DNA from 3 places in the Janthinobacterium sp. 61 genome. Region 2 is predicted to be linked to each of the others. Evidence: predicted binding sites of a transcription regulator. Region 2 holds the regulator's gene; each other region holds the start of a gene.

Region 1 (10,435 bases), 810 kb from region 2:
CAAACGGGCACAGGTAGCGGCAAAAGAATTTGTAGGAAACACTGCTGAGCAGCAGCAAGCCCACGGCATACGCGACGAAGGGCCAGGCGCGCACAAAATTCAGGGTAATGGCCGTCTTGAACGGCTCCAGTTCCACCAGCTTGTCCGTGATTTGGCTGGAAAACATGCTGCTGCCAAGAATGGCCGCCAGCAAGCCATACTTGATCCATTTCAAGCGCCCGTCGAGGCGTGGCTTGATCTTCCACTGCGGCAAGCGCAGCCACTGGCCCAGCTTGCCAGTGAATTCCTGCAGGGCTCCAAACGGACACAGCCAGCCGCAAAACGTGCCCCGTCCCCATATAAATAGGCTGAGCAGCACAAAAGCCCACAAGATCACCGTCATCGGGTCGAACAGGAAAAAGCCCAGGCTGCGCCCCGCCAGCAACGCCTGGATGACGCCCGTAATATTGACGATCGATAGCTGCCCCTGCGCGTAGTAGCCGATGAAAGCGATGGTAAACAACAGGAACAGATTGCGGAACCAGGTAAATTGCCGCCCATCGCGCACCAGGCGTTTCTGCCAGGCCAAAGCGCCGGCCAGCAGCGCCAGCCCGGCGACCAAGAGCAGCAGTTCAGCCTTGCGGTTCTTCCACGTGCCGCGCCACGTGGCATCGTCGCCTTGTGGCGCGATATAGAAATCGGCGGGCAAGCGGTAGCTGAAATCCACGTTGCGGGCGATGCGTTCCGGATACACGATGCCCTTGTTGCGCGTGATAGGGAGAGAAAATGCCAGCGGGCTGGCCGGATCAAGCCCCGCCTGGCTGATGATGCGAAACACGGCGACATTTTCAGTCGGCAACGCCCCGCCCTCCGACAAGTGCAATTCCAGGTCCAGGTCCAGGTCGCGCATATCGATGGGCAAGCCATCCTGCTTCAGCAATAGCCGGTCGGGGACGGTGCCACGCACGAAATCGTCGCCCAGCACGCTGTAACGCCCGCGCGACATCACGAGGATGGCGTGGTCGCCCTCGTCTAGCCGGTTGCGCAGCTTGTTCCAGCTGCGTTCCGTCAACAGCTTGCGTCCCACCGTGGGCACGGATACATAGGCCAGGTACAGGTCGATAAACACGCCGTCCGGCGCGCGTGTGGCTTCCACATCGAGTCCCGCGCCGGGACTGCCGGCAAACAGGCTCTCCACATCCTTGTTGCTCAGGCGTACATGCTGGATCAAGCCCTGTTTGAGCATCTGCGCCATGCTGAGTTTTTCAAACACATCCATGCGGATACGGGCGATCTGGTCGGGGTCGCGTCCTTGCGCGAAGCCAAGTTTTTTGCGCGACACTTTCAAGGCCGAGGCCAGCACGCTTTGGTTGATGATGCGCACGGATGCCGTGGCCTTCGATACGCCATCGATATCGGCGTGGGTGGGGTCTGGCGCGCGTTTCTTCTTGGCATCGATGGCGATATTCTGTTTCAGCGACAAGCCCTGATACTGTTTGACGAATTGAAACAAAGGCGCTTCTCCCAGGCCATCGAGAAACACGGGCTCATGCTGCGATAGAACAGACACGTCCAGAAAACTGCCCTGCGGATTAATGGCGATCAATAAATTGACGGGCACACCGGAAAAGCCGGGGATGGGCGCCAGGTCCACCGATTCAAAAACATAGCCGACCAGTTCGATGGCCGTCGCGTTTTGCCTGAACAAGGGCCAGACGACCAAATCGGTCTCCTTGTCACCGACGACGATGGGAGCAGGAAAGCGCCGTGCCAGCTCGGCCTTGGTGAGCACGCCCGCCCACGCCTGGCCCAGGATAAACAGGAATAGCCAGCATCCGATGAACAACCGCATTGTCCGCATGCACTACGCTCCATGCGGCGCCCTGTTGCAAGGCGCCGCGTTGATAAGTTAGAAGAAAATGATGCCGCCCAAGGACACGCCATTCATCTTCGCTTCGCCGCCCGTAAAGCCTTTCGAGCGCGTCTGGCCCAGTTCACCCACCAGCGTGATCGCGCTGTTGAGCGAGTAATACGCACCGAGGGTCAGGTTGGCGTTCGACTTCAAGCCACCCGTGCCGGCCGTGTTATCGTCGTTCTTGCTGATGCCGTAGGACAAGCCCAGTTTCAGCTTGTCCGTCGTCTTGTACGTGCCTTGCAGCAGCCAGTTTTTCGACTTGGTATCGCCCTGATCCGCATCGGACAGGATGCCCAGCCCTTTGCCGCCCTGGTAGTTGAGCAGTACGCCAGCCGGACCCATCTGGTACGAGCCGCCCACCTCCACGCCGCGCATGGTCAGGTCATCGATACCTGGCGTTTTCGAGGTGAATTTTTGCGACTTCACACCCAGCCAGGCTTTCAAGCCTTCCTGCCCGTATGTCAGCTGCGCCTGCACTTGCGGGCTCGACTTCGAAGAATAGGTCGAACCTGCCACGATGGGCGTATCGGACACAGGGCTGACCAGCGCCACATCGACGCCAAAGCCGCTCGACTTCGGCGAGCTGTACATGATCTGGCCATAGTTGCCAAGATAGGTGTAGCCGGCACCGATATGGCCCAGGGTCACCCGGCCCCGCTGCGTCGCTTGCACGGGCGCGCCAGAACCCAATAAGGTCATGTCAGACAGGATCGCATTCGCGCCGAAGATGCCGTAGTCACGGCCCAACTTGAAGGTGCCCATTTCCGCATTGCCGAACGTAAAGAAGGCCTGGCGTACATCGACCACGCTGTTCTGGCTGATGGCGCTGTCGGTGGCGGTCGAGTTGTAGATGCCGATCAAGGCTTTCACGTCGTACTCGCCAAGGCGCGACGAGGCGGAAGTGATCAAGCCATTCGGCAGCAAGCCGTTGCCGATGGTGGTGCGGTCCTTCTCGCCACCGCAACCGAGCGCCTGGCCACCCAGCGCCAGCCCGCCCACCGCATCGCCCGAACAGGACACTTGCGTGTAGTAGGCGTTGACGATGCCGCCCACCGACACCGTCCAGTCGCCCGCCTTGATATCGACGGCTTGCGCCTGCCCCATCGCTGCGATTGTCATGACACCCAGGCTCCCCAGCTTGATCAATGTGTTCATTGCTTATCCTCTTTCTTCTCTGTTTTTAGTGTGCACACCAGTGATTGATGTACCTCAAGCTTTGGCAATAAGCGTGCCCAGCACGGCTCAGAGGGAGAAAGAGAAAAAGCGTATTTCACGTGTGCAGCAGCGGATCAATTGCCCCGCATGGTGTTCATTTTTTGACCGCAAGTATGCATAGCGGTGATACAGGTAAACAAAAAACTGACGGCCTGGGCCGTCAGAAAAAAGAAAGCGCCCGGCGGACAGGGAGACGCCCATCCGAGTGGCCCGGGCGTTTCACCCCCTTACTTCGATGCCAGCTTGAAGACCCACACGGAACCGCCCTGCTCCAGGAAGTTGACCTTCTTCGCCACTTCGCCACCCCACAGTGGCACCGCGCCACCCCAGCCGGATACGACGGCCACATATTGCGTGTCGCCATCCTGCCAGGTGACGGGCGGCGCCACGACGCCGGAACCCGTCTGGAATTTCCACAGCTCCTTGCCCGTCTTCGCATCGACGGCTTTCAGGAAGCCTTCCGGCGTACCGTAGAACACCAGATTGCCGGCAGTACTCATCACGCCACCCCACAGCGGCGCATTGTTCTTGACTTCCCAAACGATCTTGCCGGTCTTCGGATCGATGGCGCGCATGGCGCCGATGTAGTCGTCAAACAAAGGCTTGATGGTGAAACCGGCACCGAGGAAGGCGCCGCCCTTCTTGTAGCTGATCGGCTCGTTCCAGATGTCCATGCCCCATTCATTCGCGGGAACGTAGAACAGCTTGGTCTGCGGCGAGTACGCCATCGGCATCTGATTTTTGGCGCCGAGGAAGGCCGGGGCGGAAAATACGGTCGTGCCCTTCTTGCCCTCTTCACCCTTGGTCGGATCGCCAGGGCGGTTGGCGGCGATGAAGTTCGGCCGTCCCGTCTTCAGGTCGATGCTGCTGGCCCAAGTGATCTTCTTTACGAACGGGAAGGCGTTTTGCAGCTTGCCGTTGTTTGCATCGATCACATAGAAGAAACCGTTGCGGTCGGCCTTGCCGCCGTAACGCTTGCCATCCATGTCGAAGGTGACGAACTCGTTCGCGCCATCGAAGTCCCAGGAGTCGTTCGGCGTGTTTTGATAGGCCCATTTGATCTGGCCCGTCTTCACGTCCAACGCCACGGTGGACGAGGAATAGAGGTTGTCGCCGGGACGCAAATGGCTGTTCCACGGTGCCGGGTTGCCGGTGCCAAAGTAGGCCAGCTTGGTTTGCGGATCGTAGGTTCCGCCCATCCAGGTCGAGGCGCCGCCCGTTTTCCACAGGTCGCCCGGCCAGGTCTTGTTCACGGTGCCAGACACGCCGTTATCCGTCGCCTTGCCATCCTTGTCGTAGCGGTGGCCCATGTGGCCCTCCACGGTCGGACGGCTCCACACCAGTTCGCCGGTCATGGGATTGCGCGCTTCGACCCGGCCCACGATGCCAAATTCCCCGCCCGATACGCCCGTCAGCAGCAAGCCTTCGGCGATCAGCGGCGCGGCTGTCATCGAGTAACCGGCAGCGTAGTCGTCGACCTTTTCCTTCCAGACGATCTTGCCCGTGTTTTGATCCAGCGCCACCAGGTAGGCGTCCAGCGTGCCGAAGATCACCAGGTTGCCGTACAGGGCGGCACCGCGGTTGACCACGTCGCAGCATGGCATGATGCCGTCTGGCAAGCGATGCTCATACTTCCACAGCTTGGCGCCCGTTTTCAAGTCGACGGCAAAGATGCGCGAATACGAGGCCGTGACAAACATCTTGCCGTTATGAATCAGCGGCTGCGATTCCTGGCCCCGCTGTTTTTCACCACCAAACGAGAACGACCAGGCCGGCACCAGCTTGGCCACGGTCTTGTCATTGATCTGCGTCAACGGCGAATAGCGCTGGCCCTGCGTGCCCATGCCAAACGACAGGACGCTAGACGGATTCTTCGCCGTGCTGTCGAGCATGGCACTGGTGACATTGCCCACGTCGGCCGCCTGGACCAGCGAGGCGACACTCAAACCGACGACGATCCCCATGATTTTTTTCTGCACAATCATCTCCCTCTGTTATTAGTATGTGTGTGTAACTCTCAGGTGCTTTTTCTGTCGTGTTCATGCGGCTGGGCATGCAACAAGGCGCACTCTTCATCGGTGAACAGGCGCGAGCGCGTCAGGAAGCGCTTGCCTGTGCCGTTGTCGAGTGAAAACATGCCGCCATTGCCATCGACCACATCGATAATCAACTGGGTATGCTCCCAGTACTCGAATTGCTCGAGTCCCATGTAAAACGGTGTGCCATTCAAATTGCCGAGATAAATGTCGGTATCGCTGACATCGAACTCGCCCAGCGCATAACACATGGGCGCACTGCCATCACAGCAGCCGCCTGACTGGAAAAACATCAGCGGTCCGTGACGCTGGCGCAACTTGTCCATCATTTCCAGCGCCGCTACGGTGGCGACCACCCGGGCAATTGCTGCACTCATGGCATCCCTTTCTGCACGCCGCGCCCGGCCAGGGGCGCGGCGCGTGTGCCGGTTTAGAAGAAGCCCAGGGCTTTCGGGCTATAGCTCACCAGCAAGTTCTTCGTTTGCTGGTAGTGATCGAGCATCATCTTGTGGTTTTCGCGGCCAATACCCGATTGCTTGTAGCCGCCGAATGCGGCGTGGGCTGGATACAGGTGGTAACAATTGGTCCACACGCGGCCCGCCTGGATGGCGCGCCCCATGCGGAAGGCGCGCGAACCGTCGCGCGTCCACAAGCCGGCACCCAGGCCGTACAAGGTATCGTTGGCAATCGCCAGCGCTTCGGCCTCATCCTTGAAGGTGGTCACGGACACGACGGGCCCGAAAATTTCTTCCTGGAAGATGCGCATCTTGTTGTTGCCCTTGAATACGGTCGGACGCACGTAGTAGCCACCCTCCAGGTCGCCTGCCTGCGTATTGCGCTCGCCACCGGCCAGCACTTCGGCGCCTTCCTGGCGGCCGATATCGAGGTAGGACAGAATTTTTTCCAGCTGCTCCTGCGACGCCTGGGCGCCGATCATGGTGGAAGAGTCGAGCGGGTTACCCTGCTTGATGGCGGCCACGCGCTTCAAGGCTCGTTCGATGAATTTCTCGTAGATCGATTCCTGGATCAACACGCGCGATGGGCAGGTGCACACTTCGCCCTGATTCAGCGCAAACATCGTGAAGCCTTCCAGGCACTTGTCGAAATAATCATCGTCAGCATCCATCACATCTTCAAAGAAGATATTCGGCGACTTGCCGCCCAGCTCCAGGGTGACGGGAATCAGGTTCTGCGCGGCGTAACCCATGATCAAGCGGCCCGTACCCGTTTCACCCGTGAAGGCGATCTTGGCGATGCGCTTGCTCGACGCCAGCGGCTTGCCCGCTTCCAGACCGAAACCGTTGATGATGTTCAACACGCCCGGTGGCAGCAAGTCGCCGATCAGCTCGATCAACACCATGATGGAGGCGGGAGTCTGCTCGGCCGGTTTCAGGACCACGCAATTGCCGGCCGCCAGGGCTGGCGCCAGTTTCCACACGGCCATCAGAATCGGGAAATTCCACGGGATGATCTGGCCCACGACGCCCAGCGGTTCGTGGTAGTGGTAGGCATAGGTTTCCGCGTCGATTTGCGCGACGGAACCCTCCTGCGCGCGGATGCAGCCGGCGAAGTAACGGAAATGGTCGATGGCCAGCGGAATGTCGGCATTCATCGTCTCGCGGATCGGCTTGCCGTTATCGATGGTTTCCGCCGTGGCGATCAGGCTCAGGTTCTGTTCGATGCGGTCGGCGATGCGGTTCAGGATGTTGGCGCGCTCGGCAGGTGAAGTCTTGCCCCAGGCATCCTTGGCGGCATGGGCGGCGTCCAGCGCCAGCTCGACGTCTTCCGCCGTGGAACGGGCGATTTCGCAAAACGGCAAGCCCGTGATGGGCGTTATGTTAGGAAAGTATTCACCTTTTACTGGCGCAACGAATTTGCCGCCGATGTAATTGTCATAGCGTTGCTTGAAGGGATTGGCTACGCCCAGTTTGCTGATGTCTGCGAGATTCATGTCGTCCTCTATCGGGTTAATTAGAATGGAATTGCTGTAATTAAAATCAAACGTCCTGGTACAGATGGGGTGAGTACACGGAGTCTTCCGCAAATGCCGTGCCAGCTCGCCATCCCACTACAAACTTAGCGGGTTTTTCCCCGCTTACAAGGGCGTGGCGCCAAACCCGGCCCGCTTTTCATCGCCTGCCCCGGGCATGAAAGGCGGGCGTGGGTCTGTTTGGGTTTTGAACAAGGTGGCGGCGCCCTGTTCCAATCCGGGCCAGTGCTGTTGCTGCGCCCCTGCGCCGCTGCACAATGGAACAGGTGTGCCAGACTGGAACACCTGCGCCTGTGCCACTACCGAATCACCACGCCCCATGGCAATTCGCCCACGGCAATATCGGCCACCTTGCGCGCGCTGGCCGTATCGATGACGGAAACGCTGTTCGAGCGGCCATTGGCCACGTACAGCTTGGCACCGTCCGGCGTGATGGCCATATTCCACGGGCGCTTGCCGACGGGAATGGTGGCCGTGACCTGATTGCTGGCCGTATCGATCACCATCACCGTGCCATCCGTGCCGTTCGAGACATACACCTGCTTGCCGCTGGGATGGACAGCGATACCGTTGGCATTCTTGCCCGCTGGAATGGTGGCAATCGCCTTGCGCGCGGCCATGTCGATCACATACACGGCATTGACCAGTTCGCACGCCACATAGGCTCGGCCCGAATCGGGGCTGAAACCAATGCCGCGCGGACGCAGGCCGACAGCGATGGAAGCGACCTGGCGGCGTTGCGCAACATCAATGACATCGACTTGCTCGGCCTCTTCCGCGCTCACCAGCAGCCAGCGCCCATCGGGGCTGAACACGGCATGTTCCGGGTTCCGCCCTTGCACCTTGATGTCGGCGAGCAAGACACCCGTCTGGCCATCGAGCAAGGCCACGCTATTGTTTTCCTCGACGGCCACAGCCACGTAACGACCGTCATGGGAAGCGCTGACGCCTTCGGGCGACTTGCCCAGCGCCACCGTGCGCAGGGGCGCGCCGACTTCATTGTCAATCAGCAATAAGGCACTGCTGGCGGCATCCGTGACAAACAATTGCCGTCCTGTGGGGTCGGCGGCGATGCCGCGCGGACGCTTGCCTGCGGCAATCTGGCGCACTACCTGGTCGGTCGCCGTGTCGATCACGCTCAGGGTGCCCGATTTTTCATTGGGCACATAGGCAAACGGAGCGGCCTGGATGGCGCTGCTGGCGAGCACAGGCAGCAGCCAGCAAACCTGGCGCAAGCGCGAGAAGAAGTTGGGCATAATCACCTTTTCAATAGCAAAACGAGGGGAAAGCGCGCGGTATCGGCGCATCTGAACATTGCTGCATGCAAACGCCGTGCCACTGACACGCGTATAATTTCAGCCCACCAATGGAGACATGGCAGGCATATTGCTTGATAAGACTATGCAGACCTGCGCCGCTCACGCGTCCAAGCAGGCTTTTATTCACATTGGAGAACCCGCATGCAGCATCGTTTCCGCTTGAACACCATTGCCAGCCTGTTTGTCGCCGGCAGCGCCACCCTCGCCCCCCACGCTTTCGCCGCCGAGTCCGCTGACCTGGCCGCCGGACAAGTCATGGATATGGTGGTCGTCAGCGGCAGCCGCATCGCCCACCCCAGCCAGGAAGTGCCGGCCTCGATCGATGTAGTCGATAGCGCCCGCATCCAGGAGGGCCAAATCCGCGTCAACGCGTCGGAAGCGCTGGCCGCCGTGCCGGGCCTGGTGGTGCAAAACCGCCAGAACTACGCACAAGACTTGCAAATCTCCTCACGCGGCTTCGGCGCCCGTTCGGCCTTTGGCGTGCGCGGCGTCAAACTGATCAGCGATGGCATTCCGGCCAGCATGCCCGATGGCCAGGGCCAGGCCGCCACCTTCAACCTGGACACGGCGGAGCGCATCGAAGTGCTGCGCGGGCCATTTTCTGCCATCTACGGCAACCATTCGGGCGGCGTGATCCAGCTCTTTTCCAAGGATGGGCAAAATCCCCCATCCGTCGAATTGAATGTGACGGGCGGCAGCTACGGCACCAGCAAGGTGGACTTGTCGGCGCAAGGACAGGCAGGCGGCATCGGCTACGTGCTCGACGGCTCACGCTTCCGCACGGACGGCTTCCGCGACCACAGCGCCGCCACGCGCGAACAGGCTTTTGGCAAGATCACCGTCAAGCCCAATGCAGACAGCAAGCTGACCATCGTCGCTAACAGCCTGCATCAGGGCAATACGCAAGATCCCCTGGGCGTCACCTGGGCCACGTTTGCCGCCAACCCGCGCGCAGGCGAAACCGACACCACCGATACGCAAAACCCGAAGCGCACCTTTGCCGAGCGCTACAACACGCGCAAAAGCATCGACCACCAGCAAATCGGCGCCACCTATGAACAGGCGTTCGGCGATGATCGCCTGCATGTGACCGTGTATGGCGGCAACCGTGACGTGATTCAATATCAGGCCTTCAACAAGGGCTTCCAGGCGCCCCCCAAGCATTCCGGCGGCGTGGTTGACTTCCAGCGCCAGTTCTATGGCATCGATACGAACTGGCTGCACGTGAACCAGCTGGCAGGCGGCAAGCTGAGCACCACCATCGGCATCGATTACGGCCGCTCCAGCGATGACCGCACCGGCTATGAGAATTACATTGGCAATGGCTTTGGCGTAAAAGGCAAGCTGCGCCGCGACGAGCAGGATGTCGTCTCCAGCCTCGATCCGTATATCCAGGCGGAATGGCAAAGCGGCCCATGGCTGCTCAGCGCAGGTGTGCGCTACAGCAAGATGAAAGTGGCGGTCAACGACCACTTTCTCAGCAATGGCGACGACAGCGGCAGCCTGGAGTTCAGCCACACGACACCGGTGCTGGGTCTGCTGTATAAGCTGACGCCCAGCGTCAACGTCTACGCCAGCGCCGCACGCGGCTTCGAGGCGCCCACCCTGAACGAACTGTTTTACTCGGGCACGGGCGGCGGCTTCAATTACCAGCTGAAACCGGCCACCAGCACCAACCTGGAAGCGGGCATCAAAGCCAGGATCAATAGCAACACGCATGTGAATGCAGCCTTATTCCAGATCAAGACCAGCGACGAACTGGTGGTCGATCAATCGAGCGGCGGGCGCACCAGCTACCGCAATGGGGGCAAGACCTTGCGCCAGGGTATGGAAGTGTCGCTGGACTCCAGCCTGCCGTATGGCTTCACGACAAAAGTGGCGCTGACCAGCCTGCACGCCGTGTATGACCAGGCCTTCGGCAGCGTGCGCGAAGGCAGCCGCTTGCCGGGCGTACCCAGCGCCAACCTGTTCGCGGAACTGG
Region 2 (10,435 bases):
AGAAGGTCAGTTCCTTCGGAATCCGAATGCGCCCCACTGGGGCGCATTCCCCCTCAGGGCCTGACCCCGGTCCTTGCCGTTGGGTTGAAATAGGCTACCATTCACCCTTCACAGAATTTGTAGCCACGCCACCATGACCACCACCAACGACCTCGCCGAACTGTCGCCCCTGGGCAAAAGCTCGGCCTACCGCACCGATTACGCGCCAGAACTGCTGTTCCCGATTCCCCGCCAGGGCAAGCGCGATGAACTGGAACTGCACGGCACACTGCCATTCTTTGGCCTCGACATCTGGAATGCCTACGAACTGTCGTGGCTGAACCAGCGCGGCAAGCCGCAGGTGGCCATTGCCAAGATCAGCGCGCCGGCTGATTCGCCGAACATCATCGAATCGAAATCGTTCAAGCTCTACCTGAACTCCTACAACCAGACCAAACTGGATAGCCCGGAAGCCCTGTTGACCTTGCTCAAGCAAGACTTGTCGAATGGTTTTGGCGCGCCTGTGCAAGTGGAACTGACCTTGCAGGAAGATTTCGGCAAGCTGAAAATGGGTGAATTCGATGGCGTGCTGCTGGACCGCCTGGACCTGGAAATCACGCAGTACTCGCCTTCGCCGCAACTCTTGAAGGCAGCGCTGGACGCAGCACCGGTGGAAGAAAAACTCGTCTCGCACCTGTTGAAATCGAATTGCCTGGTGACGGGCCAGCCCGACTGGGGCAGCGTGCAGATCGAGTATGCAGGGCCACAGATCGACCAGGAAAGTCTGCTGCGCTATCTGATTGGCTTCCGCGAACACAATGAATTTCACGAGCAATGCGTGGAACGCATCTTTGTCGATATCTTGCGCCAGTGCAAGCCGCAAAAACTGTCCGTGTATGCGCGCTATACGCGCCGCGGGGGCCTCGATATCAATCCGTGGCGCAGCAACTACAGCACGGGCGCGATGCCGGGCAATCTGCGCAATGCGCGCCAGTAACACCGCGCAACACCTAGAAATCATGCCAGCAGGAATATTGGCTGTGTTTTAAAACAACGTTGCGGTAGTGCCCCAGTGCATGTCAAAGACGCTGAAAAATCGGAAAATCGGCATTCGGCGGCGGAAAAACCGGCGCGCTACGTGTTTTTAATCAAGAAATAGCCGATACACCCCAGCGTTGGTTTTTTGCTAAAATGATGGCGACATGAGCTGTAGCGCCCACTGCGCCCGCAGCGGGCGTATACTGTTGAGAATTGGCGTTACAGGCCGCGGAAACAGGCCTATAATTCGGCTCGCAAGCCCTCTGCGCATTGCACCATTTCATTGAGTGTCATGACTAATCTTAGCAAAATATTATCTCTCGAAAACGTCCTGCTGGACCTGGAAGTCTCCAGTAAAAAGCGCGCTTTCGAGCAAGCCGGCCTGATCTTCGAAAACAATTACGGCATCGCCCGCTCTACCGTTTCGGACAATCTGTTTGCCCGCGAACGCCTGGGCTCGACTGGCCTGGGCCATGGCGTGGCTGTGCCACATGGCAGGGTCAAGGGCAGCAAGACCCTGAAAGCGCCGCTGGGCGCCTTCGTGCGCCTGGCCGAGCCGATTCCCTTCGAGTCGCCCGATGGCAAGCCCGTCAATCTGCTGTTTTTCCTGCTGATTCCGGATCATGTCACCCAGCAACATCTGGAAATCCTGTCGGAAATCGCCGAAATGTTTTCCGACGACGCGTTCCGCACGGCGCTGGCCACGGATCCGGAACCGAAATCCGTGCATTCGCGCATCGTCAATTGGCAACCCAGTTTGCAAGCGGCAGGTTAAACTTCAGGTATTCCTCCACTCCTGAAGAAGACTGCCATGTTGCAAACGCCGCTGACGATACAACGCCTGTACGACGATAATCGTGAAAGTCTGCAACTGGGCTGGTTCGCCGGCTTCCCCGGCGGCGAACGCCTGATCTCGGGCGACGTCTCGTCGGCCGCCGACCAGGTGGGCCACTTGAACCTGATCCATCCGGGCCGCATCCAGGTCTTTGGTCACCAGGAAATCAATTACTATCAGCGCCTGAAGGTCAATACGCGCACCCATGTGATCGGTGAACTGATCGCCGGCGGCCCGCCCGCGCTCATCATCGCACAAGGGCTGGAAACGCCGCCCGACATCCTCGCCATCTGCGACGAGCAAAACATTCCCCTGTTCTCCACCCCGCTGCCGGCAGCGCAAGTGATCGACTTCCTGCGCGTCTACCTGTCGAAAAAGCTGGCGCAGCGCATCATCATGCACGGCGTGTTCATGGACGTGCTGGGCGTCGGCGTGCTGATCACGGGCGATTCGGGCCTGGGCAAGAGCGAACTGGGGCTGGAACTGATTTCGCGCAGCCACGGCCTGGTGGCCGACGACGCCGTGGAATTTTCGCGCATCGCGCCCAACATGATCGAAGGCCGCTGTCCGCCTCTGCTGCAAAATCTGCTGGAAGTGCGGGGCCTGGGCTTGCTTGACATCAAGGCCATCTTTGGCGAAACAGCCGTGCGCCGCAAGATGCGCTTGAAACTGATCGTGCACCTGGTGCGCCGCAACGCGCTGGAAGAAGAAGTCGAGCGCCTGCCCTTCCTGTTCCCCACGGAAGACGTGCTCGGCTTACCCGTGCGCAAGGTCGTCATCCCCGTCGCTGCCGGCCGCAACATCGCCGTACTGCTGGAAGCGGCCGTGCGCAATACCATCTTGCAGCTGCGCGGCATCGATACCTTGCAAGAGTTCATGGAACGGCAACGTTTGGCAATGAGCGGGGATTAACAACGTAGGTCGGATTAGCGGGGCAAGGCCCCGCGTAATCCGACAACAATGTTGGCCTATGCCGCAGCGTCGGCTTACGCGCTTTGCGCTAAGCCGACCTACTATCTGTGCTCCAGCATTTGCTTCACCAACACCACAATCAAAATTGCAATAATTTGTAAAGAGCATTGCCTTGGAGCGCAGTGCCGATCTTTATTGTATGATCGGCCTATGCATATCGTCCTTATCACCGGAATATCCGGCTCCGGTAAATCCGTCGCGCTCAATGTGCTGGAAGATACCGGTTACTATTGTGTTGACAACCTGCCACCGGCGCTCCTGCCCAGCCTGGTGCAAACGCTGCTCGACGAAGGTACACCGCAACTGGCCGTCGCCGTCGATGCGCGCAGTGCCGAGTCGCTGACCAGCCTGCCGCACAATGTGGCGCTGCTGCGCGACCAGGGGCACGATGTCAAGGTAATGTTCCTCACGGCCACCACGCATTCGCTGGTGGCGCGCTTCTCGGAAACGCGGCGCAGCCATCCCCTGTCGCATGAATTGCGCCCGAACCAGAATCCGGCCAGCCGCCGTACCCTGATCGAGTGCATCTCGGAAGAACGGGAACGCCTGTCGGCCATCGAACAGCTGGGTCATGTAATCGATACCTCGGAACTGAGCGCCAACAAGCTGCGCGCCTGGGTCAAGGATATTGTCGCCTCCGAACGCGCGCCCCTGATCCTGTTCTTTGAATCCTTCGCCTTTAAACTGGGCGTGCCGCTGGACGCCGATTTCGTCTTCGACGTGCGGGCCTTGCCCAATCCCTATTACGACTTGGCGCTGCGCCCGCTCGACGGACGCGACGCACCCGTGATCGCCTTCCTCGACGCGCAGCCCAGCGCGCTGGAACTGCTGGCCGACATCCGCGCCTTCATCGAGAAATGGTTGCCATCATTCAAGTCCGACAACCGCAGCTACCTGACGGTGGCGCTGGGCTGCACGGGCGGCCAGCACCGCTCGGTGTACATGGCAGAACGGCTGGCGCAGTATTTCGGCCCCAATGAACGGGTCGTGCTACGCCACCGCGAACGTAGCTAGAACGCCATTAAAATCTACTGCGCTTCGGTATAGGTGGTCTGCGATGCTCATGTGCGTAAAGCACAGTTCCGCTTCTCAACCACCCCTCCCTTCCGCTCGCTACGGTGTTATTTGGCGTTGTTAATCCAGATGGCGCAGCGGATGCGCTTGCGCCGGCCAGACGGGGGCAAAGAAGCGCGCCACCATGGCCGCATCAACCTCGTCCAGGCTGGCAGGGTTCCAACGCGGAGCATTGTCCTTGTCGACCACCAGCGCGCGCACGCCTTCCAGCACTTCGCCATGCTCGAAATTGTGGCGCACCACGGTGCGCTCCATGCGCAGGCAATCGGCTACGCCCAGTTGGGCGCCCCGCTGCAACAATTCCAGGGTCACCGACATCATCAGCGGCGAACGCTGGCGCATGGCCGCCAGCGCCTTGCTGGCAAACGCGCTGTCATCCTGCGCCAGCGAAGCCATGATGGCAGCGACGGAGCCAGCGCCGAAATGGCGGTCCAGCGCCGCGCGCGCCATGGTCAGCGCAGAAACGCCCGCCTGGGCCTGGAACGGCGCTGCCAGGGCCTTGATGGCGACCGGCAAGCCCTGGCCTGGCGTCGATTCGAACAGGGCCAGCAGCGCCCCCATCTGCGCCTCGGGCAGGTACACATCGGCCAGGCCCGTGTACAAGGCATCGGCCGCGTTGATCGTCAAGCCCGTCAAGCCCAGGTACAAGCCCAGCTGACCGGCCAGGCGAGACAGGAAATAACTGCCGCCCACGTCGGGAAACAGGCCGATATTGACTTCCGGCATGGCCATGCGCGTGCGGCCCGTCACGATGCGCAGGCGGTTGCCAGGCCCGGCCTGCGCCACGCCCATGCCGCCGCCCATCACCACGCCATCCATCACGGCGATATACGGTTTCGGATAGAAGTGGATTACATGATTTAAAGCATATTCTTCCGTAAAGAAATCTTCCAGCAACGCACTGCCGCCCTGCGGTGTGGCCAGGCCCGCATCGTAAAAGAAACGGATGTCGCCACCGGCGCACAGGGCTTTCTCACTGCTGGAACGGATCACCACGGCGTCCACCTGCGGATCGTCGCGCCAGGCCAGCAAAACGGTACTCAGGGCGCGCACCATCTCCAGTGAGAGGGAATTCAGGGCTTTGGGGCGGTCGAGCACGATGTGGCCCGTGCGGTTGCGGATGGAGGTCTGGACGAAGTCGCTCATGGCAAAGTGAAAAGAAGTGAGAACGGGCACATTCTAGCGCCTGTGAGGGGAACATAGCGCTCAACAGCTACGGGCGCAAAAAAGGGCGCAATGTGCGCCCTTAGTTGATCACAACCGGTTGAAAGTCGCAGGCCGCTTAGGCGGCGGCGAATTCTTCTTCCGAGTTGTCTGGCAGATGCTTGATCGCCTCTTTACCGTGCCCTTGCACTTTGGTTTTGTACTTCATCACTTGCCTGTCCAGCTTGTCGATCAGGATATCGATGGCGGCATACAGGTCGTGCGCCAGACTTTCCACATAGACAGTTTTGCCACTCAGACGCAAATTGACTTCGGCCTTTTGACGTTTTTCTTTCTCTTTGAGGTTATCCACGGTCAGAATCACGGCGATATCGATGACTTGATCGAAATGCCGTTTCACGCGTTCCAGCTTCGTTTGTACGTATTCACGGATGGCTGGTGTGACTTCGAGATGATGTCCGCTGATGGTGAGATTCATACACACTCCTAAAGATGATCGGGTTCGTGCGGTCCATCGTATCCGGCCCGCAGAGGAACCGAAAAAAACTTACAAACACTTACGCAGGCTCACTGGCGGAATTTTCAACGCTTCCCGGTATTTGGCAACAGTACGTCGCGCAATCACCATGCCTTGTTCCCCCAGCATGTCCGCAATCTTACTGTCGGATAAAGGATTTTTAGGGTCTTCTGCTCCTGTCAGTTGCACGATCAATGCCCGTATCGCCGTCGATGACGCTTCGCCCCCCGCTTCGGTGGCGACGTGGCTACCAAAGAAATATTTCAACTCGAACATGCCGTGCGGGGTCAGCATGTACTTTTGAGTTGTTACGCGCGAGATAGTACTCTCGTGTAAACCCAGTGTATCAGCTATTTCACGGAGCACAAGGGGGCGCATGGCAACGGCCCCATGCGAGAAAAAGTTCTTTTGTCTTTCTACTATCGCTTGCGCTACACGCAGGATGGTGTCGAAGCGCTGGCGCATATTCTTGATCAGCCACTTGGCTTCCTGCAACTGTGCGCCCATGGCACCCTCGCCCTTGCCCTGCTTGAGCAAGTTGGCGTACATGGCGTTGACGCGCAGGCGAGGCATGACGTCGTTGTTCAGTGTGACTTGCCAGCCATTGCGCGCGCGCTTGACGACGACGTCGGGCACCACGTAATCGGACACGTCCGAGGCGAACACGGCACCCGGATGCGGGTTGCACTGGCGAATCACCGTCTGCGCTTCGCGCAAGTCTTCATCATCGCAATCGAGGGCTTTTTTCAGCTTGTTAAAATCGCGCTGGGCAAACCAGGCCAGGTGTTTTTCCACAATGACGAGGGCCATGCGCCGCGTCACCATGGCGATGTGCGGCAAGCGCTTGATTTGCAGCGCCAGGCATTCGGACGCGTTGCGCGCGCCCACGCCGGGCGGATCGAAACTTTGCAACAGGGACAAGGCCGTACGCATCTCGTCAGCGTCGATTTCCAGCTCTTCCGGCAAACGCGCCAGGATGTCGTCGAGCGACTCTTCCAGGTAGCCATTGTCGTCGAGCGCGTCGATGATCAGCTCGACGAGCGCGCGGTCGCGCAACTCGAGCACCGTCACGCGCATCTGCTCCATCAGGTGTTCGCGCAAGGTGCAGTGGTGGGCTTCAAGTTGCGGACGGGAATCTTCGTCGTCGGGCGCCTTGCCCCTGCTCGCCTCGCTCCAGTCGCTGTCGCCGCCCTCCGCTGCGGCAGGGCTGTCGCCAGCCTCGCCATCAAAGGTTTCCGCTTCGGCCGGCGCGGCGGGTGCCTCCTGGCCTGGCGGCTGGGGCGGTGCTTCGGCCGGCGCGGCCGTGGAACTCAAGGCGCCGTCGGACAGCAGGCGCAGCGAACGGTCGAGCGGATCGTCGAGGCGTTCGAGCAAGGGATTGTCCGTCAGCAACTGCTCCAGCTCCTGGTGCAATTCCAGTGTAGACAATTGCAACAGGCGTATCGATTGCTGCAACTGCGGCGTCAGTGCCAGGTGCTGCGAAGTGCGCAGCTGCAATGATTGTTTCATTGGCTCACATACGGAAGTGTTCGCCCAGATAGACCCGGCGTACCGACTCGTTCGCGATGATGTCGTCGGGGCGTCCCGACGCCAGCACCGAGCCCTGGTTGATGATGTAGGCACGGTCGCAGATACCCAGCGTCTCGCGCACATTATGATCGGTGATCAGGACGCCGATATTGCGCTCCTTCAAGAAGCGCACGATACGCTGGATCTCGATCACGGCGATGGGGTCGACACCGGCGAACGGCTCGTCGAGCAGGACGAAACGGGGGTCGGTGGCCAGCGCGCGGGCGATTTCCACGCGGCGGCGCTCGCCGCCAGACAGCGACAGCGCCTGATTCTCGCGCAATTTTTCAATCTGCAAGTCGGCCAGCAATTTATCCAGGCGCTCCTCGATCTCGGCCTTCTTCAAGGGACGGCCTTCGACGGTCTGGATTTCCAGCACGGCACGGATATTGTCTTCCACCGTCAGCTTGCGGAACACGGACGCTTCCTGCGGCAGATACGACAGGCCCATCTGCGCGCGGCGGTGGATCGGCAGGCGGGAAATATCCACGCCGCTGATATCGATACTGCCGCCGTCCGACGGCACCAGGCCGACGATCATATAGAACGAGGTGGTCTTGCCGGCGCCGTTCGGCCCCAATAGCCCGACCACTTCTCCGCATTCGACTTGCAGCGAGACATCATGCACGACTTGCCGCTTGCCATAGGTTTTTTGCAGCCCGCGAACGATCAGGGTGCTGCCGCAACGAGTATTGTCCATTATTTATTTCCTGACGCAGGCGTGGCCGGCGCTTTCTCCGCCGCCGGTGCCTTGGGCTTCGGCTGGATCACCATGCGCACGCTGCCGCCATCGGGGGTGCTGGTGCCGCTATCGGAATTTTCCATCGCAAATTCCTCCTTGCGGCTGTCATACGAGATGAAGGCGCCGTTGGCCACGTCGGTCGGCTTCGTGCCTTCCAGGCGCGTCAACTTGGCCTTGGAAAACAGTTTCACGACTTCCGTCTTGTTGTTGTATTCCACGCGCTCCGCCTCGCCCTCCACCCACAGGTCGCCTGCGCCATCGCGCTTCTGGCGGAAGGTGGCCAGCTTGCCAGGATCGGCCCAGAAAGTGATGAACTGGTAGCCTTGCGGGTCTTCCGTGATCAGGGCCCGGCCCGCCTTCATGGTCAGAGTCCCTTTCACCAGCACCACATCGCCCGTCAGGGTACGCACCTGCTTGACGTCATCGACGTGGCCGCTACGAGCCGTGATGATGGCTTCCTTCTCGGAATCGGCTTTCTCGGCATGTGCCGTGCCCACGATGCCCAGCGAGCAAATGGTCGAGAATAGAGTCAATAGCAAGATGTTCTTCATAGTATGGTTTCCTTGTTTCATTCTGTCATTTTGCCGCCGCGGCCGGGCGCGGTTTCGGCGGGAGGACCATGCGCAGCGCATTCTGCACTTCCACCACGCCGGTGGCGTTATTGGCCTTCATGCCCACGCCATTGATGCGCGAGGCGCCCGTCAAGATATCGACAGGCACGTTCGTCTCCATTCTTTCCTCATCCGGGAACACCGTCAGCGCTTCCGTCTTGACCGTCAGGTTCTGTGACTTCGGACTGGCCACGCGGTCGATCACGACATTGCGGTGCAGTTGCAGCCGGGTATTGTCCTGGTCGATATGCGCCAGTTCCGCATTCATGTTCATCGGCGGCATGCCTGGCGACAGTTTGCGCACGAAAGGCTGGTCGATATCGGATGAATCGTCCAGCGGATAATGGGTGAGCTTGGTGCCCGACACGATATAGCTGGGCTTACCCGTCAAGTCCATGCGCACCAGGCTGAAATTGGTGATGAAATAGTCTGGCTCATCCTGATGCTTGCTGGCCGTGATGTCCAGGCCATTCTTGTTCATCACTTCCAGCAGCCAAAAGCTGCCCAGCGCAAAGACGACTGCCCCCAGCACGGTAAAAATCATGCGCCAGCGATGGGCGCCTCCTGGCTTACGCATAGGAATTCACTCTTTCAAATATCACTGGCGGCGAGGCGGTACGCCTCATTCCAGGAACGGCGCCATGACGCGCGCATAGTTGTCCTGGGCGCGCAGCACGAATTCACAGATCTCGCGCACCGCGCCGCGGCCGCCGCCGGCTTGCGTCACATGGTGCGCCAGGCCCAGCGCTTCCGGACGCCCGCCTGGCACGCTGACGGCAAAGCCAACGCGGCGCAGGATGGGCGCATCGATGACATCGTCGCCGATATAGCCGCATTGTTCTTCCGTCAAGCCAGTCAGCGCCAGCAATTCGCGAAACGGTGTCAGCTTGTCATGACCGCCCTGGTGCACATGGGTAATGCCCAGGTCTTGCGCGCGGCGCGCCGTGATGGCCGAGCGGCGCGCACTGATGATGGCCGTCTGCACGCCCGATTCCTGCAGCAGCTTGATGCCGAGGCCATCATACACATTAAACGTTTTCATCATCTCGCCATCCGGGCCGAAATGCAGGCTGCCGTCGGTGAGCACGCCATCGACGTCAAAAATCATCAGTTTGACCTTGGCCGCCCGCGCCAGGTTGTCCGCAACGCTGTCCATCAGATCACCTTCGCTTGCGTCAGATCATGGATATGCAGGGCGCCCACCAGTTTGCCGTCGGCATCGACGACCAGCATCTGGTTGATGCGGAACTGCTCCATCACGGCCACGGCGTCCACTGCCAGGCGTTCGGGCGCGATGCTGCGCGGCTGCGCATGCATGACGTCGCGGATCGCCACTTGCGTGAAATCCTGCACGCGCTCGAACATGCGGCGCAAGTCGCCATCGGTGAACACGCCCACGGGACGGTCATCCGCATCGACGACGGCCGTCATGCCCATGCCCTTCTTCGTCATTTCTTCCAGCGCCTGGAGCAAGGAAGCGTCCACGGCCACCTTGGGCACCCGTTCACCGCTGCGCATGACGTCATGCACATGCGTGAGCAGGCGACGGCCCAGGGCGCCGCCCGGGTGCGAGCGGGCAAAATCTTCTTCCTTGAAGCCGCGCAAGTCCAGCAAGGCCACGGCGATCGCATCGCCCAGGGCCAGGGTCACAGTGGTGCTGGCCGTCGGCGCCAGGTTCAGCGGACAGGCTTCTTTCTCAACAGAAATATCCAGGTGCACGTCGGCCAGCTGAGCCAGGCTGGAGTTCGGTTTACCCGTCATGGAAATGAGCACGCCGCCCATGCGCTTGACGACGGGCATGATGGCCATCAATTCCGACGATTCTCCGGAGTACGATATGGCAATAAAAGCATCTTCCGAAGTGACCATGCCCAAGTCGCCATGGGCCGCTTCGGCCGGATGCACGAACAGAGCCGGCGTACCGGTGGAAGCGA
Region 3 (10,435 bases), 2.6 Mb from region 2:
GGCCGAATCGGCGAATCGCGCGAAAAGCGTTTTCCTGGCCAACATGAGCCACGAATTGCGCACGCCATTGAATTCCGTGATCGGTTTTTCGCAGATGATGGCCGATTCGAGCAGCATGTTCGAGGAAGAAAAGCATAACCTGGCCATCATCAACCGCGCCGGCCACCACTTGTTGACCTTGATCAACGATATCCTGGAATTGTCGAAAATCGAAGCGGGCCGCATGCAGCTGCAAACGGGACCCGTGGACTTGAATGGTTTGCTCGACGAGGTGCTCGAGATGGTGCGCATGCGCTCGAGCGACCAGGGCATCGCGCTGCAGATCGAACGTTCCGGCGTGCCGCCGCTGGTGCGCCTCGATGGCGCCAAGCTGCGCCAGGTGCTGCTCAATTTGTTGTCGAACGCGCTCAAATTCATCGAGCAGGGCAGTGTGATCTTGTCGCTGGCGTGCCAGGCGGCAGAAGATGGGCAGACGGCGCTGTCGTTTGCCGTGCGCGATACGGGCAGCGGCATCGCGGAAGCGGATCTGGAACGTATCTTTGAACCGTTTGTGCAGGCCGACAGCGCCGTGGCGCAGGCCGGCACGGGACTGGGGCTGACCATTTCGCGCGAATTCGTGCGCCTGATGGGCGGCGAGTTGCGCGTCGATTCCACGCTGGGAGCGGGTTCCGTATTCCGTTTCGACTTGCGCGCACCGGTGCTGCAGCAACCGGCCATCGCGGCGCTGGCGCCGGGCCGCGTGGCGCGCCTGCCGCCGGGCCAGCGCGGGCGCATGGTGCTGCTGGTCGATGATGACGACAACTGCCGCAAGCTGCTGGCCGGCTTGCTGGCACCACTGGGCTTCCAGTTGCAGCAAGCGGCGGGCGGCGCGCAGGCGCAAGCCATGCTGGCGGCGCAGCGCTACGACATGGTGTTGAGCGACTGGCGCATGCCAGGCATGGATGGCCTGGCGCTGACGCGCTGGCTGCGCGCGCAGCCGGTGCTGGTGCAGCCGCGCCTGGTGATCATGACCGCCTCCGCCTTCGAAGAAGAAAAGCAGGAGGCGCTGGCGGCCGGCGCCGACGGTTTCCTGCGCAAGCCGATCGAACAGGAACACCTGTTCGCCATGCTGGAGCAGCAACTGGGCGTGCGCTTCCAGCGCACCACCGCCGCGTCGCCGCGCGTGCCCGCGCCGGCCTTTGACCTGTCGCAGGCGCTGGGCCAGCTGGGTGCAGCCGAACGGCAGGCGCTGCTCGAATCCGTGCAGGCGCTCGATTTGCGGCGCAGCGCCATTGTGCTGGCCAGCGTGGCAACTGGCCTGCCGCAGCTATCCGCGCATATCGCCGCCATGCTGGAACAACACCAGTACCAGCCACTGTGCGCCTTGCTGGCGCAGATGGCCAGCGAACCGCAGGGCGAAGACGCATGACTTTTTACGCACCCAAGGGCGCCCGCCTGGGCGGCGTGTCCATCGTGCTGGCCGTCAGCGTAACGTTGACCTTTGTCGTCACCGTGCTGCTGCTGGTGTTTGCCGTGCTGTTTTACCAATCCGAGCGCGAACAGCGCTGGCAGCAGCTGCAGCAAAGCCTGGCCGTCAGCGCGGACCAGCTGGCCGTGGCCATCGAACTGCCCTTGTGGAACCTGGATGAAAAGCAGATGCAGGCCATCATGCGCAGCATGTTGGGCAAGCGCGAACTGGTGGCCAGCTCCCTGACGCCGGGCATCGGCAAGGAAGCGCTGGTCCTGCGCCGCAATGCGGACGGCGCCATCGACAGCCTCGCCGCGCTGCCCGCCGAACCGGGCTGGCTGGTGCAGCGGCGCTCCGTGACGATGGGTGGACAAGTCATCGGCAGCGTCGCCGTGTATGCGACGCCGGCCTTGCTGCACGCGCAGCTGCGGCAGCGCGCGCTGGGCATCGGCGCCATGATCGTGGCGCTCGACGTGATCCTGGTGGCCAGCATCTGGCTGCTCATGTGGTGCCTGATGCTCAAGCCCCTGAAGGCGATTGGCCAGTATGCGGCCGGCGTCAAGGCGGGGCAGGGCGAAGCCTTCGGCACGCCGCCGAAAGCGTGGTTCCTGGGCGAGCTGCGCACCCTGTACCGTTCCATCCGCGACATGGTGGCGCTGCTCGACAGCCGTTACCGCGCCCTGCAACGCAGCGAGGAGCGCGTGCAGATGGCGACGGGCGCGGCCAGCATCGGCATATGGGACTGGAACGTCAGCAGCGACGCATTGCAGTGGGATGAACAGATGTACGCGCAATTCAAGGCCGATGCGTCCGGCAACATGTCGCCGGCGGCGATCTGGCGCGCGGCGCTGGTGCCGGACGATGTGCCGGCCGCCAAGGAGGCCTTGCGCGCCGTACTGGGCACAGGCCATGCGTTCACGCACGAGTATCGGATCCTGTGGCCCGATGGCGCCATCCGCTACATCAAGGCCGATGCCGTGATCTTCCGCGACGGGCGGGGCCGGCCCGTGCGCCTGGTGGGTTCAAACTACGACATCACCGCGCACCGCGAGGCCGAACTGGAACTGCTGCGCCACCGCCATCACCTGGAAGAATTGGTGGTCGAGCGCACGAGCGCCCTGTCGGTGGCCGTCAGCCAGGCGCAGGCGGCGAACCGCGCCAAGAGCACCTTCCTGGCGAACATGAGCCATGAACTGCGCACGCCCTTGAATTCCGTGATCGGCTTTTCGCGCCTGATGGCCGCCTCGCCCAACATGCAGGACGATGAAAAACGCAACCTGGCCATCATCCACCGCTCCGGCAATCATTTATTGACTTTGATCAATGAAATCCTCGAACTGTCGAAGGGCGAGGCGGGGCGCTTGCAGGCGCAGGCGACCGTGGTGGCGCTGGCGCCGCTGTTGCAGGAAGTGATGGACATGCTGGGCATGCCCGCCGAGCAGCAGGGATTGGTCCTGCACCTCGATTGCGCGGACCTGCCGGCTGCGGTACTGCTTGATGCGACGCGCTTGCGCCAGGTGCTGCTGAACCTGATGTCGAACGCCGTCAAGTTCGCCGGCAGCGGCAAGGTCACCTTGCGCGTGCGCGGCGAGCGGCGCGACGATGCCACGTGGCGCCTGTCTTTCGCAGTCAGCGACACGGGCATCGGCATCGCCCCGGAAGACCAGCAGCGCATCTTCGAACCCTTCGTGCAGGCCGATAGCGCGGGACCGAAGGATGGCACGGGCCTGGGCCTGGCCATCTCGCGCGAATTCGTGCAGTTAATGAAGGGCGAGCTGACGGTGGAGTCCACGCCGGGGCAGGGCGCCACCTTCCGTTTCAGTATTCCAGCGCAGGCGGCGCAGGCACGGATGCTGGCATCCGTGCCGCCGGCCCCGCCAGCGCAGGCGGCAGTGCTGCCTGCACTGCAGGCGCAAGACTTGCGTCTGCTGGCCTGGGAAGAGCGCGCCGCCTTGCTGGTGGCGCTGCGCGAATTGAACCTGGCCCGGGTGGCACAGCTGCTGGCGGCCATGCCTGCGTCGGCGGCGCCGTTGCTGGCGCCGCTGCAGGCCATGCTCGACCAGCACCAGTACCGTCAGTTGTGTGTCTTGCTGGATAGCGAGGGCGCGCTGGCACATGCCTGAAAGTGTGGGCTGACAACATCGGATTCGATGAAAAGACGGACTAAGTGGCGCCGATGGATGGTGCTAAATTGCAATAAAGATTATGATGATAGTACGTAGTTCACCGCAAAGAAATGTCTTGTCCAGCGTGGCAACTGACCGCCGCGCCTCATCCAAAGCTGAGAGAACTGCTACATGCACCGCGATTTTTCCGAAGTGAATGCTAAGGGCGAAGTACTGATCGTTGAAGATACGCCGGCTTCGCTGAAGCTGTTGAGCGATTTGCTGGGCGGCGCCGGCTATGCGGTGCGCCAGGCGCCGAACGGTGAGCTGGCCCTGTGGACGGCTCAGGCGCGCCCGCCTGAGCTGATCCTGCTCGACGTGCGCATGCCGGGTCTCGACGGCTTTGAAGTCTGCCGCCGCCTGAAGGAGATTCCGTCCCTGCGCCAGGTGCCGGTAATCTTCCTGTCGGCCCAGTACGATACGGACGACAAGGTGCGCGGCTTTGCGCTGGGTGCCGTCGATTTCATCGCCAAGCCCTTCCAGGCCGAGGAAATCCTGGCCCGCACCGATGCGCATGTGCGCCTGGCGCGGGCGCAGCTGCAGCTGGCGCAGGAGCGCGCCAACCTGGAACGGCGCGTGGCCGAACGCACGGCCGAACTGGAACAGGTGGCCAGCACCCTGGCGCGCGAAGTGCAAATCCGCCGCGCCAACGAGGAATTGCTGCGCCTCTCGGGCCAGGTCTTCGAAGCCACTCAGGACGCCATCCTGATCACGGATCCGGCCGGCATCATCGTCACGGCCAATCCCGCCTTTACCCGCATCACTGGCTACGCGGCGCAGGATGTGGTGGGCACGGACATCATGCGCCTGCACGCCGAATATACGGGCGAAGCGGTGCTGCTGGCCATGCGCCAGGGCTTGCGCAGCAGCGGCTGCTGGTCGGGCGAGGTGCAGACGCGGCGCAAGAGCGGCGACACCTATCCCTGTTTGCTCAGCGTGTCCACCGTGCATGGCCCGGACGGCGGCGTTGTCAACTACGTGGGCGTCTTCCTCGATATCAGCGAGCGCAAGGCCGAGCAGCATCTGATCGACTTCCTCTCCTACCACGACGCGCTGACTGGCTTGCCGAACCGCGTGCTGCTGCGCGAGCGCTTCGAACAGGCGCGCGCCAACGCCCTGCGCGACAGCCAGCAAGTGGTGCTGATGTGCCTGGACCTGGACCGCTTCAAGAACATCAACGATTCGCACGGCCAGGCCGTGGGCGACAAGGCGCTGCAAGTGGTGGCGCGTTTTCTGTCCGGCTGCGTGCGCGAGGGCGACACCGTGGTGCGCCAGGGCGGCGACGAATTCCAGATCCTGCTGCAGGACGATGCCCTGCTGGGCCGCACGCTGGCGCTGGCGCAGACCATCCTGGCCGGCTTGCGCGAAGAGCTCAGTGTCGGTGGCGAGCGCCTGGCGCTGACCACCAGCATCGGCATCGCCATGTGCCCGGCCGACGGCGACAGCCTCGACGACGTGCTGCGCCACGCCGACACGGCCCTGGTGCGCGCCAAGGAAATGGGGCGCGATCATTACGCTTTCTTCACGGAGCGCATGGGCAGCGATATCCGCGCCCGCCTGGCCATGCAGCAGCAGCTGCGCGGCGCCATCGGCCGCGAGGAATTCGAAGTGCACTATCAGCCGCAAATGTGTTTGCGCACGGGCGCCATGCTGGGCGCGGAGGCTCTGCTGCGCTGGAATAACCCGGTGCTGGGCAATGTGCCGCCCGGTCTGTTCATCGCGCTGGCCGAGGAATACGGCTTGATCACCGCCATCGGCGAATGGGTGCTCGAAACCGTCTGCGCGCAGATCCGTGCCTGGCACGACGCGGGCCTGGGCAGCATCAAGGTGGCCGTCAACCTGTCTGGTAAACAGTTCGCGCAGGACCGTACGGTGCCTTTCGTCGAAGCGGCATTGCGCAAATACGGCATCGCGCCCGCCTGCCTGGGCATCGAGATCACGGAAAGCACGGTGATGGGCGACCCGGACAAGGCGGTGGCCGCCCTGACGCGCCTGAAGGATATCGGCGTGGGCATTTCGCTCGATGACTTCGGCACCGGCTATTCCAGCCTGGGTTACCTGAAGCGCTTTCCCATCGACGTGCTGAAGATCGACAAATCCTTCGTCGACGACGTCACCACCAGCAGCAGCGACGCGGCCATCGCGCGTTCCGTCATCTCGCTGGCGCACAACCTGGACATGCGCGTCATCGCCGAAGGCGTGGAAACGCGCGAACAGGTGGACTTCCTGACGGAACACGGCTGCGACGAAATGCAGGGTTATTATTTCAGCCGTCCCCTGGCTGCTGCACCATTCACGGCCTTGCTGCGCGAACGGCGCGCGCTGGCCGTGGCGTAGACGCCGCGGTGCGGCCGATGCACCATGCGGGTGCGTCTGCCGCAGCGTGGTGCGCAATTCTCACGGTTCCATCCCTTGATGCTGGCACATATCCTGCTTAGGTAATCGCTTATTTACGCGATTGCCCCGCATGCCAGATAGTACTCACCCAGCCATGCCCTCACAGGCCAACGCACATGACGCCTGGCAGGCGCACTTGCGCCTGGGATTTGCCTGGCACGATGGCGTCAGCCGTCTGGTCGAGCGCACGCACAGCGGCCCCCTGCGCGTGCAAAAGCCTTTGTATCCGGAAGGCGATGCCGTCTGCCACGCCATCATCATCCATCCGCCCGGCGGCGTGGTGGGCGGCGACCAGCTGGCTGTCGACGTCACGGTGGGCGAAGGCGCGCACGCGTTTCTCACGTCGCCGGGGGCGGCCAAGTGGTACCGCGCGAATGGCCACGTCTCGGGCCAGCACATCGTGCTGCGCGCCGGTAGCGGCGCTTCCATCGAGTGGCTGCCGCAGGAAAGCATTTTCTTCGACCAGGCGTGCGTGCGCCTGCGTCACGAGGTGGAACTGGCGGCGGACGCCAGCTATATCGGCTGCGACATCGTCTGCCTGGGCCGCAGCGCCTCTGGCGAAATTTTTAATGAAGGCAGCATCGCCCAGCAGGTGCAGATCCGCCGCGGCGGCAAGCTGCTGTGGTGGGAGCAGGGCGTGCTGGCCGCCGGCGGCGCGCTGATGGCCAGCCCACTGGGACTGGGGGGGCACACGGTGTGCGCCACCCTGATCGCCGTCGGCACACCCGTTTCTGCCGCCGTGCTGGCTGCCTTGCGCGAGATCAAGGTGCCTGCCGGCGCCGCGTTTGGCGCCACGCAGATGAAATCGCTGGTGGTGGTGCGCCTGCTGTGCGGCGACAGCGAGGCGGCGCGCACGATCATGCTGGCCGCCTGGCAGCTGCTACGCCCCGCCATGCTGGGACGCGACGCCGTCGTGCCCCGCATCTGGAACACTTAATCAGGAAAGAAGCGCAAGGAAAACCATGGACCTGACTCCCCGCGAAAAAGACAAGCTGCTCATTTTTACGGCCGCGCTGCTGGCCGAACGGCGCCTGGCGCGCGGCTTGAAGCTCAATTACCCGGAAGCGGTGGCCCTGATCAGCGCCGCCATCATGGAAGGTGCGCGCGATGGAAAATCGGTGGCGCAGCTGATGTCGGACGGTACGAAAATACTCTCACGTGCGGACGTTATGGACGGCATCGCCGAGATGATCCCCGATATCCAGGTGGAAGCGACCTTTCCCGATGGCAGCAAGCTGGTGACCGTGCACCACCCGATACCGTAGTTTTTTGATTGGCCAGGGCGCCACCCGCGTCATGGCTGTTTTTGCGCTGGCGACCCGCCGGCAAGCGTAACGCGATCTTTGAAGGAGTCCCTCATGACCCCAGGCGAATACAAATTGGAAGAAGGCGAAATCAGCCTCAATGTGGGCCGCGCCACGGCCACCGTGGTGGTGGCCAACCGGGGCGACAGGCCGATACAGGTCGGTTCGCACTTTCACTTTTTTGAAGTCAACCCGGCGCTGGCCTTTGAGCGTTGGCGCGCCTACGGCATGCGCCTGAACATCACGGCCGGCACGGCCGTGCGCTTCGAACCGGGCCAGCAGCGCACGGTGGAACTGGTGGCGCTGGCGGGGGAGCGCAAGGTCTACGGCTTCAATGGTGAAGTCATGGGCGAACTGCAAGACACTCCACCAGGAAAGGATTGAGATGGCCAGCATTCCCCGCAGCGCATACGCCGAAATGTTCGGCCCCACCACGGGCGACCGCATCCGCCTGGCCGACACGGAACTGTTCATCGAGATCGAGCATGACTATGCGATCTACGGCGAAGAAGTGAAATTCGGTGGCGGCAAGGTGATACGCGACGGCATGGGCCAGTCGCAGCGCTGCGCGGCCGAGGTGATGGATACCGTTATCACGAATGCCGTCATCCTCGACCACTGGGGCATCGTGAAAGCCGATATCGGCTTGAAGAATGGGCTGATCTTCGGCATCGGCAAGGCGGGCAACCCGGACATCCAGCCTGGCGTGACCTTGCCCATCGGCGGCGCGACCGAGATTATCGCCGGTGAAGGCATGATCGTTACGGCCGGCGGCGTCGATACGCACATCCATTTCATTTGCCCGCAGCAGATCGAGGAAGCCCTGATGAGCGGCGTGACGACCATGCTGGGCGGCGGCACGGGGCCGGCCGTGGGCACGGCCGCCACCACCTGCACGCCGGGACCATGGCACTTGCACGCCATGCTGGCCGCCGCCGACGCCTTCCCGATGAATCTTGGCTTCATGGGGAAAGGCAACGTCAGCTTGCCGCTGCCACTGGAGGAGCAGGTGCGCGCGGGCGCCATCGGCCTGAAACTGCACGAGGACTGGGGCAGCACGCCGGCCGCCATCGACAATTGCCTGTCCGTCGCGGACCGCATGGATATTCAGGTTGCGCTGCACAGCGATACCCTCAACGAGGGCGGGTTTCTGGAGCACACCCTTGCCGCCTTCAAGGACCGCACCATCCACACCTTTCACACGGAAGGGGCGGGCGGCGGCCATGCGCCAGACATCATCGCCGCCGTGGGACAGTCCAACGTGCTGCCCTCGTCGACCAACCCGACGCGCCCGTTTACCGTCAACACGCTCGACGAGCACCTGGACATGCTGATGGTGTGCCATCACCTGGACCCGGCGATTGCCGAAGACGTGGCGTTTGCCGAGTCGCGCATCCGCCGCGAAACCATCGCCGCGGAAGATATCCTGCACGACATCGGCGCCATCTCGATGATGTCGTCGGACTCGCAAGCCATGGGCCGGGTCGGCGAGGTGATCATGCGCACCTGGCAGACGGCGCACAAGATGAAGGTGCAGCGGGGGCCGCTGGCGCCCGACACGGCGCGCAGCGACAACTTCCGCGCCAAGCGCTATATCGCCAAGTACACGATCAACCCGGCCATCACGCATGGGATTTCCCACGTGGTCGGGTCCATCGAGGCGGGCAAAATCGCCGACATCGTGCTGTGGAAGCCCGCCTTCTTCGGCGTCAAGCCATCGATGATTTTAAAGGGCGGCATGATCGCCGCTGCGCAGATGGGCGACCCGAATGCGTCGATTCCCACGCCGCAGCCCGTGCACTACCGCATGATGTTCGGCGCCTTCGGCGGCGGTCTGAAAAAGTCTTTCACCTTTGTCTCGCAGGCGGCCTACGACCTCGATATCGGGCATCAGCTGAAACTGAATAAATCCGTCATCGCCGTGAAGAACATGCGCGGCTTGCGCAAGCACGACATGATACATAACAGCGCCACGCCGCACATGGAAGTGGACCCGGAAACCTATGCCGTGCGCGCCGACGGCCAGCTGCTGGTGTGCGAGGCGGCCGCCGTGCTGCCCATGGCGCAGCGCTATTTTTTATTTTAAGCAGGAGACATCATGCTCACTTTGCATACCAAGCTGGCGGCTGACGATAGTCGCGCCGCCGTTGCCCAACTTGTGTTGCCCTATGACCAGCGCGAAAAATGCCGGCTGCGCGCCGTGCTGTCGAATGGCGACGAGGTAGCCGTGTTCACCGTGCGCGGCACGGTGCTGCGCGACGGCGAGCGCATGACGGGACCGGAAGGGCTCGTAGTGCAGATCGTCGCCGCGCGCGAACCGACCTACCTGGTGCGCTGCCTTGACGCCCACACCCTGCTGCGCTGCGCTTTCCACCTGGGTAACCGCCACACGCAGGCGCAGGTGGGTGACGGCTTTTTGCGCATCCGCAAGGACGTGGTGCTGAAGGAGATGCTGGAAGGCTTGCAGGCGAGTGTGACGGAGGAAAGCGCGCCATTCGAGCCGGAAGCGGGCGCGTATGGCGGCGGCCATGGCCACCACGACGGCCATGGCCAGCACTTGCTGGCGCCCGTGCCGCTGCGCCAGAAGATTCACCGCCCCAGCGACACACCGGGCACCGCATGATGCAGGCATCGGCCCTGCTGCATTTGCTGCAGTTCGCCAGCCCGGCCTTGCCGATTGGCGCCTACAGCTATTCGCAGGGGCTGGAAGCGGCCCTGGAATGCGGCTTGGTGGTGGATGCGGCCACGGCGCGCGACTGGATCGCGCAGCATCTGACGCTGGTGGTGGCGCGCTGGGAAGCGCCCCTGTGCTGGCGTTTGATCCAGGCCTTCGAAGCGCAGGATTTGTGTGGCGTGCAGCGCTGGAGCGAACGCTTCATCGCCTCGCGCGACACGGCGGAATTTCGCGCCGAAACCATTCAGATGGGCTATTCATTGACCAAGCTGCTGGCCGAGCTGGGCGTGGCTGATGGCGTGTTGATCGACATGCTGCAGGGCCAGCCGGAAGTGGCGCTGCCCACGGCCTATGCCTGCGCCGTGGCGGCGCTGGCCATTCCGCGCGAAGAGGCGCTGCTGGCCATGCTGTTCGCCTGGGCGGAAAACCAGGTGCTGGTCTGCGTGAA

The links. Region 2 encodes sigma-54, which starts transcription at its own class of promoters, with help from an activator protein. Its sites were predicted from a motif close to TGGCANGNAANCTGCTTT; they were not measured.
Region 1: CLU92_RS18610 (beta-propeller fold lactonase family protein) is a predicted target of sigma-54. The motif match lies at 8,456-8,473, and genes of this name have one in related genera.
Region 3: CLU92_RS10440 (urease accessory protein UreD) is a predicted target of sigma-54. The motif match lies at 6,032-6,049, and genes of this name have one in related genera.

The regions. Positions count from the first base shown of each region.
Region 1 covers NZ_PJMQ01000001.1:4,087,988-4,098,422, forward strand. The annotation lists gene CLU92_RS18585 (4Fe-4S binding protein) at 1-1,840, opposite strand, end outside; gene CLU92_RS18590 (porin) at 1,889-3,049, opposite strand; gene CLU92_RS18595 (PQQ-dependent methanol/ethanol family dehydrogenase) at 3,337-5,073, opposite strand; gene CLU92_RS18600 (DUF779 domain-containing protein) at 5,127-5,522, opposite strand; gene adh (aldehyde dehydrogenase) at 5,576-7,096, opposite strand; gene CLU92_RS18610 (beta-propeller fold lactonase family protein) at 7,435-8,391, opposite strand; gene CLU92_RS18615 (TonB-dependent receptor) at 8,596-10,435, shown strand, end outside.
Region 2 covers NZ_PJMQ01000001.1:4,895,518-4,905,952, reverse strand. The annotation lists gene queF (NADPH-dependent 7-cyano-7-deazaguanine reductase QueF) at 134-976, shown strand; gene CLU92_RS22240 (PTS sugar transporter subunit IIA) at 1,310-1,792, shown strand; gene hprK (HPr(Ser) kinase/phosphatase) at 1,829-2,764, shown strand; gene rapZ (RNase adapter RapZ) at 2,975-3,838, shown strand; gene CLU92_RS22225 (enoyl-CoA hydratase/isomerase family protein) at 3,959-5,044, opposite strand; gene hpf (ribosome hibernation-promoting factor, HPF/YfiA family) at 5,181-5,540, opposite strand; gene CLU92_RS22215 (RNA polymerase factor sigma-54) at 5,610-7,088, opposite strand; gene lptB (LPS export ABC transporter ATP-binding protein) at 7,093-7,848, opposite strand; gene lptA (lipopolysaccharide transport periplasmic protein LptA) at 7,848-8,441, opposite strand; gene lptC (LPS export ABC transporter periplasmic protein LptC) at 8,467-9,078, opposite strand; gene CLU92_RS22195 (HAD family hydrolase) at 9,124-9,657, opposite strand; gene CLU92_RS22190 (SIS domain-containing protein) at 9,657-10,435, opposite strand, start outside.
Region 3 covers NZ_PJMQ01000001.1:2,284,098-2,294,532, reverse strand. The annotation lists gene CLU92_RS10455 (PAS domain-containing hybrid sensor histidine kinase/response regulator) at 1-1,408, shown strand, start outside; gene CLU92_RS10450 (HAMP domain-containing sensor histidine kinase) at 1,405-3,570, shown strand; gene CLU92_RS10445 (GGDEF domain-containing response regulator) at 3,745-5,949, shown strand; gene CLU92_RS10440 (urease accessory protein UreD) at 6,080-6,946, shown strand; gene CLU92_RS10435 (urease subunit gamma) at 6,972-7,274, shown strand; gene CLU92_RS10430 (urease subunit beta) at 7,368-7,697, shown strand; gene ureC (urease subunit alpha) at 7,699-9,399, shown strand; gene ureE (urease accessory protein UreE) at 9,412-9,936, shown strand; gene CLU92_RS10415 (urease accessory protein UreF) at 9,936-10,435, shown strand, end outside.